Regions from separate parts of the Pseudomonas sp. YA1 genome, predicted to be linked through region 1. Evidence: predicted binding sites of a transcription regulator. Region 1 holds the regulator's gene; the other holds the start of a gene.

Region 1 (3,671 bases):
GCCCAGCGTCTCCCGGTAGCCTATCTGGCGGATGGGCCGCGGATTCCGGACGACCTGCAGGTGGCGCGCAGTCACCAACTGGTCAGCCGGGCGGTGAGCCTGCAGGCACCGGAAGAGCCCAGCGAGGACGCCATGGCCGAGATGTTCGCCGGGCTCTACCAGCAACCGGCGCGGCGTGCCGGCTGAGGACGTGGGAAGAACCGCGCGTGGCGCGGGTGACGGAAGCGAAGGTGGCTTCCGCCGGGCCGGGAACGATGGCGCATCATTCCCGCCAATACCGGAGAGCGCTGGAAGGGGCGTTCCGGGAAGACGACAACACAAGGTATGAAGCAGATGGGTAGCATGCATCCCGTACAGGTGATCGCAGTAACTGGCGGCAAGGGCGGCGTCGGCAAGACCAATGTGTCGGTGAACCTGGCACTGGCTCTGGCCGATCTCGGCCGTCGCGTCATGCTGCTGGATGCCGACCTCGGCCTGGCCAACGTCGACGTCCTGCTGGGACTCACGCCCAAGCGCACCCTGGCCGACGTGATCGAGGGACGCTGCGAACTGCGCGATGTCCTCCTCCTCGGTCCCGGTGGCGTGCGCATCGTTCCCGCGGCCTCCGGCACGCAGAGCATGGTGCACCTCTCGCCCATGCAGCATGCGGGGCTGATCCAGGCGTTCAGCGATATCAGCGACAACCTCGATGTCCTGGTCGTCGACACTGCCGCCGGAATCGGCGATTCGGTGGTCAGTTTCGTCCGCGCCGCGCAGGAGGTGCTGCTGGTCGTCTGCGACGAGCCGACCTCGATCACCGATGCCTACGCCCTGATCAAGCTGCTCAACCGCGACCACGGCATGACTCGCTTCCGGGTCCTGGCCAACATGGCCCACAGCCCGCAGGAAGGACGCAACCTGTTCGCCAAACTGACCAAGGTCACTGACCGTTTCCTCGACGTCGCACTACAGTATGTAGGTGTCATCCCTTACGACGAGTCGGTACGCAAGGCCGTGCAGAAACAGCGAGCCGTATACGAGGCATTCCCCCGCTCGAAGGCGTCCCTGGCCTTCAAGGCGGTCGCGCAGAAGGTCGACAGCTGGCCGCTGCCGGCCAACCCGCGCGGGCACCTGGAGTTCTTCGTCGAACGACTGGTCCAACACCCCGCGACAGGTTCGGCCGTATGACAGCGGCCTCTGGAGTGCGTATGTATAGCAAGGCGCAAGCGCAGAACTCCCAGGAGCAACTGATCCAGCGTTACGCACCACTGGTCAAGCGCATCGCCTATCACCTGCTCGGCCGCCTGCCGGCCAGCGTGCAGGTGGAGGACCTGATGCAGGCCGGCATGATCGGCCTGCTCGAGGCCGCGAAGAAATACGACGCCGGCAAGGGCGCCAGCTTCGAGACCTATGCCGGCATCCGCATCCGTGGGGCCATGCTCGACGAGGTCCGCAAGGGCGACTGGGCGCCGCGTTCGGTGCACCGCAACACGCGCATGGTGACCGACGCGATCCGCGCGATCGAGGCGAGAACCGGACGCGACGCTAAAGATCACGAAGTTGCTGCCGAACTCCAATTGAGCCTCGAAGATTACTACGGCATCCTCAGCGACACGCAGGGCAGCCGCCTGTACAGCTTCGACGACCTGTTGCAGGACGGCGAACATGGATTGCCGGAAGACACCAGCCTCAGTCACAACGAACCGATCCACGGCCTGCTCGACGAACGTTTTCAGGCGGCCCTGGCGGATGCCATCGCCAAGTTGCCGGAGCGCGAGCGCCTGGTGCTGGCGTTGTATTACGACGAGGAACTCAACCTCAAGGAGATCGGCGAGGTACTGGGCGTCAGCGAATCGCGGGTCAGCCAGTTGCACAGCCAGTGCGCCGCGCGTTTGCGTGCGCGCCTGGCCGATTGGCGGTCGGCCTGAACCGGCCTCGACCGCAGCTTGTAACCGTTAACGCAAAAGAATGTGTGGCGCGTCCCCTGGGGCGCGCTCTGGTCTGTACGGAGGTTTACTTGGACAAGAACATGAAAATTCTCATCGTGGACGACTTTTCCACGATGAGACGCATCATCAAGAACCTCTTGCGGGACTTGGGCTTCACCAATACCGCCGAGGCCGACGACGGCACCACGGCGCTGCCGATGCTGCACAGCGGCAATTTCGACTTTCTCGTCACCGACTGGAACATGCCGGGCATGACCGGCATCGATCTGCTGCGCGCGGTTCGCGCCGACGAGCGCCTCAAGCACCTGCCGGTGCTGATGGTCACCGCCGAGGCCAAGCGCGACCAGATCATCGAAGCGGCCCAGGCCGGGGTCAACGGCTATGTGGTCAAACCCTTCACCGCTCAGGTCCTGAAGGAAAAGATCGAGAAGATTTTCGAGCGGGTCAACGGCTGAAGCCGGCCAAGAGGGTGTCATGGTGCTTGGTAACGATTCCACGGGCGACGAATTCGAATCGACCCTGAAAAAACACGCGCGCGAACTGGTGGACTGTCTCGAACGGGGGCACTTCCAGCAGGCGGTGCAATTGATCCAGGAGCTCAGCCAGGCCAGGGACCGTGGCCTCTACCAGGAAGTGGGCAAGCTGACCCGCGAACTGCACAACGCCATCGTCGATTTCCAGATCGACCCGCATTCCCCCCACGCGCAGGAAATGTCGCAGATCGCCGATGCCACCGATCGTCTTTCCTACGTGGTGGAAATGACCGAGAAGGCCGCCAACCGGACCATGGACCTGGTGGAGCAGAGCGCCCCGCTGGTCAACCAACTGGGCGACGATTCGCGGGAGCTGCACCAGGAGTGGCAACGCTTCATGCGCCGGGAAATCGACGCCGACGGCTTCCGCGAGCTGGCCAAGCGCATCGAACAGTTCCTCGTGCGCAGCGGCGAGAACGCCGGCCAGTTGTCCTCGCAGCTCAATGACATCCTGCTGGCGCAGGATTACCAGGACCTGACCGGCCAGGTGATCAAGCGTGTCACCAAGCTGGTCACCGAGGTCGAGAGCAACCTCGTGAAGCTGGTCTGGATGGCCGGCCAGGTGGACCGTTACGCCGGAATCGAGCACGACCACGTGAGCATGCGCCACCAGGCCGCGCTGGAGCGTTCGGCCAAGGGCGAGGGGCCGCAGGTCGCCGCGGAAAAACGAGAGGATGTGGTGTCCGGGCAGGATGACGTGGACGATCTGCTGTCCAGCCTGGGTTTCTGACCCGCCCGGCTCAAGACTGCGGCATCGCTGCCGTTAAGTAAGCATTGAACGCTGGCATCCGCGGGCTGCCGGCACAGCCTTCGTCATGCCGATGATCCCGGCGGGCGGGCTGAAGTCGGTCCGGAAAGCCGGGCCGGTATTTCCGGCAGGACAGCGGTCCTGCCGATCCTTTCGAGTAACACGTCTCTGGGAGCAGCCGAATGAGCTTCGACGCCGATGAAGAAATCCTCCAGGACTTCCTGGTTGAGGCCGGCGAGATTCTCGAGCAATTGTCCGAGCAACTGGTCGAGCTGGAGAGCCGGCCGGACGACATGGACCTGCTCAATGCCATTTTCCGTGGGTTCCATACGGTCAAGGGCGGTGCCGGCTTCCTCCAGCTGAACGCGCTGGTGGAATGCTGCCACATTGCGGAAAACGTCTTCGATATCCTGCGCAAGGGCGAGCGGCGCGTCAGCTCCGAACTGATGGATGTGGTGCTGC
Region 2 (3,671 bases), on a different contig from region 1:
GCTTTCGGCCGGGACCGCCACCATCACGCCGTGCTCCACCAGGTTGCGCAGGCGCGCCGCCAGGATGTTCTTGGCCAGGCCGAGGCTCTTCTGGAATTCGCCGAAGCGCGTCAGTCCTTCGAAGGCATCGCGCACGATGAGCATCGACCAGCCATCACCGATCACGTCCAGCGGGCGGGCGACTGGACAACTGGCTTGCTTGTGGCTGGTGCGCTTGACCATCAGGGCGGCTCCGGAGGGGAGAGGATCGGGTTTCATGGTAAAACCCGGGCTCCACGCTGGGCAACCGCAGCAAGTGCGCCGCCGTGAGACGGCGCACGGCATGGTCAGACGACGAAGCGGGTGACCATGTTGTTCAGGTCGATGGCCAGTTGCGACAGTTCCTGGCTGGCGGCGGCGGTCTGGTTGGAGCCGGCGGATGTCTGCAGCGAGATGTCGCGGATGTTCACCAGGTTGCGGTCGACCTCGCGGGCCACCTGGGCCTGCTGCTCGGAGGCGCTGGCGATCACCAGGGTACGCTCGTTGATCTGGCCGACCCGCTCGGCGATCTCGTTCAGCGCCAGGCCGGCGGCTTCGGCGATCTCCAGCATGTTGCGGGCGCGTACGCTGCTGCTGTCCATGGCGCCGACCGCGGCGCCGGTGCCTTCCTGGATGTTGGCGATCATCTGCTCGATCTCGCGGGTGGATTCCTGGGTGCGATGGGCGAGGGCGCGAACCTCGTCGGCGACCACCGCGAAACCGCGGCCCTGCTCGCCGGCGCGAGCCGCCTCGATGGCCGCGTTGAGCGCCAGGAGATTGGTCTGTTCGGCGATACCGCGGATCACGTCGAGGACCTTGGAAATGTCCTGGGCCTTTTCCGCCAGGCCGCCGACCAGCGCCGAGGTATTGTCCACTTCTTCGCTCATCAGGCGGATCGCCTGGACCGTCTCCAGTACCCGCTGGCGTCCGTTCTGCGCCGATTGCTCGGAGGCGGACGAGGCGTCCGAGGTGGAGCTGGCGTTGCGCGCCACTTCCTCGACGGCGGCGGTCATCTCGTTGACCGCGGTGGCGGCCATCTGGATTTCGTCGTTCTGCTGGGTCAGCGAGCGGTTGCCCTGCTCGGTGACGGCGCTGAGTTCCTCCGCGGCGGAGGCCAGTTGGGTCGCCGAGCTGCCGATCTGCTGGATGGTCTGGCGCAGTTGTGCCTGCATGCCCTGGAGAGCGGCCAGCAGCTTGGCCGGTTCGTCGCGGCCAGAGGTATCGATGCGGCTGGTGAGGTCGCCGGAAGCGATCACCTCGGCCACTCGCAGCGCCTCGCCGAGCGGTTGGGTGATGCTGCGGGTGAACAGCCAGGCCAGTACCACGGTAGCGAGGCCGGCGACCAGCAGCACGCCGATCACTGCGGCGAAGGCGCTGTGATAGACCTCATCGGCCGTGTGGCTGGCCTGGCTGGCGCCCTTGACGTTGAGGTCGATCAGCGCCTGCAGTTGCTGCTGGGTGGCGCGGTACTGGTCGAGCAGGGTGCTTTCGGTGTACTGGCGGGTCTCTTCCAGCGGCTTGCTGCGCGACATCTGCACCAGGGTCTGCTGGCTTTGCAGGAGCGTCTGCCGGGTAGCCAGGTAGCGCTCGTAGATCGAGCGCTCGTCGGCACCACTGATCAGTCGCTGGTAGGCGCCCTCGCGATCGGTCAGCTCCTTGCCGATTTCCGTCATGCGGCTTTCCAGGAAGCGCTTGCTGCTGTCGTCCGCCGCCAGCACATGGGCCAGTTGCACCTGCCGCAGTTCGGCGAGCAGAACGTTCAACTCGGCGCTTTCGCGGACGCTAGGCAGCCAGTTGTCGCTGATGTCCGAAGAGGCTTCGTTGAGCGAACCCATTCGGTTCAGGGAAAAGATGCCGGTGATGACCAGCAGAGCGGTGATCAGGGCGAAACTCAGGGCGGCACGGGTCGCGATGGGCATACTGCGCAAAGACATGATGGCGGATTCCAGGGGGCAGGAGAGAGACGGGGCTGATCAGTTCTATCGGCAGGCGGGGCGCCAGGTTTAGCCCGTTCATGCAGTTCGGGTAAAGAAACGCTGGGTACAAAAAAGCGCCCCGAAGGGCGCTTCATGCGGCGATGGAGGGAATCAACCCTGCCAGCGCTTGAGGACCAGGGTGGCGTTGGTGCCGCCGAAGCCGAAGCTGTTGCTCATGACGGTATCGAGCTTGGCGTTCTCGCGGGTCTCGCGGAGAATCGGCAGGTCGGCCACTTCCGGGTCGAGTTCGTCGATGTTGGCGGAGCCGGCGATGAAGCCGCCTTCCATCATCAGCAGGCAATAGATCGCCTCGTGTACGCCGGCGGCGCCCAGCGAGTGGCCGGACAGGCTCTTCGTCGAGCTGATGGCCGGCGCCTTGTCGCCGAACACTTCGCGCACGCCTCGGATCTCGGCGACGTCGCCGACCGGGGTGGAGGTGCCGTGGGTGTTCAGGTAGTCGATCGGCGCGTCGACGGTGGCCAGCGCCTGCTGCATGCAGCGGATCGCGCCTTCGCCGCTCGGGGCGACCATGTCGTAGCCGTCGGAGGTGGCGCCGTAGCCGACGATCTCGGCGTAGATCTTGGCGCCGCGCTTGAGCGCATGCTCCAGCTCCTCGACCACCACCATGCCGCCGCCGCCGGCGATGACGAAGCCGTCACGCTTGGCGTCGTAGGCGCGGGAGGCCTTTTCCGGCGTTTCGTTGTACTGGGTGGAGAGGGCGCCCATGGCGTCGAACAGGCAGCTCTGGCTCCAGTGTTCCTCTTCGCCGCCGCCGGCGAAGACCACGTCCTGCTTGCCCAGCTGGATCTGTTCCATGGCCTGGCCGATGCAATGCGCGCTGGTGGCGCAGGCGGAGGAGATCGAGTAGTTGACGCCCTTGATCTGGAACGGCGTGGCCAGGCAGGCCGATACGGTGCTGCCCATGGTGCGGGTCACGCGGTATGGGCCGATGCGCTTGACGCCTTTCTCGCGCAGGGTATCGATGGCTTCCATCTGGTTCAGGGTGGAAGCGCCGCCGGAGCCGGCGATCAGGCCGGTGCGGGGGTTGGAAATCTGTTCCGGAGTCAGGCCGGAGTCCTTGATCGCCTGCTCCATCGCCAGGTAGGCGTAAGCGGCGGCATCGCCCATGAAGCGGAAGACCTTGCGATCGATCAGCTCTTCGAGGTTCAGGTCGACCGAACCGGAAACGTGGCTGCGCAGGCCCATCTCGGCGTAGGACGGATTGAAGCGAATGCCGGGCCGACCCGCACGGAGGTTGGCGGAAACGGTGTCTTTGTCATTGCCGAGGCAGGAAACGATGCCCAGACCGGTGATAACGACGCGACGCATGCGGATAACCCTTAGAAGCTGTCAGTGGAGGTGAACAGGCCGACGCGGAGGCCTTCGGCACTGTAGATTTCGCGGCCATCGACGCTGACGGTGCCGTCGGCGATGGCCAGGACCAGCGAACGATTGATCGTGCGCTTGATATGAATGTTATACGTGACCTTCTTCGCTGTCGGCAGAACCTGACCGAAGAACTTCACTTCGCCCGAACCCAGGGCGCGGCCGCGGCCGGGGTTGCCCTGCCAGCCGAGATAGAAACCGACCAGCTGCCACATGGCATCCAGGCCCAGGCAACCGGGCATGACCGGATCGCCTTCGAAGTGGCAGGCGAAGAACCACAGGTCCGGGTTG

What was found. Region 1 encodes FliA, which starts transcription of late flagellar genes. Its sites were predicted from a motif close to CTAAAGTTTNNNNNNNNNNNGCCGNTAA; they were not measured.
Region 2: a site for FliA is predicted at 1,998-2,025, ahead of AC4OR5_RS17575 (methyl-accepting chemotaxis protein). Genes of this name have one in related genera too.

Annotation. Positions count from the first base shown of each region.
Region 1 covers NZ_JBZWBG010000008.1:246,252-249,922, forward strand. The annotation lists gene flhF (flagellar biosynthesis GTPase FlhF) at 1-186, shown strand, start outside; gene fleN (flagellar synthesis regulator FleN) at 325-1,167, shown strand; gene fliA (RNA polymerase sigma factor FliA) at 1,164-1,907, shown strand; gene AC4OR5_RS13735 (chemotaxis response regulator CheY) at 2,009-2,383, shown strand; gene AC4OR5_RS13740 (protein phosphatase CheZ) at 2,403-3,191, shown strand; gene AC4OR5_RS13745 (chemotaxis protein CheA) at 3,392-3,671, shown strand, end outside.
Region 2 covers NZ_JBZWBG010000011.1:189,383-193,053, forward strand. The annotation lists gene bosR (biofilm oxidative stress transcriptional regulator BosR) at 1-222, opposite strand, end outside; gene AC4OR5_RS17575 (methyl-accepting chemotaxis protein) at 327-1,952, opposite strand; gene fabB (beta-ketoacyl-ACP synthase I) at 2,106-3,323, opposite strand; gene fabA (3-hydroxyacyl-[acyl-carrier-protein] dehydratase FabA) at 3,335-3,671, opposite strand, start outside.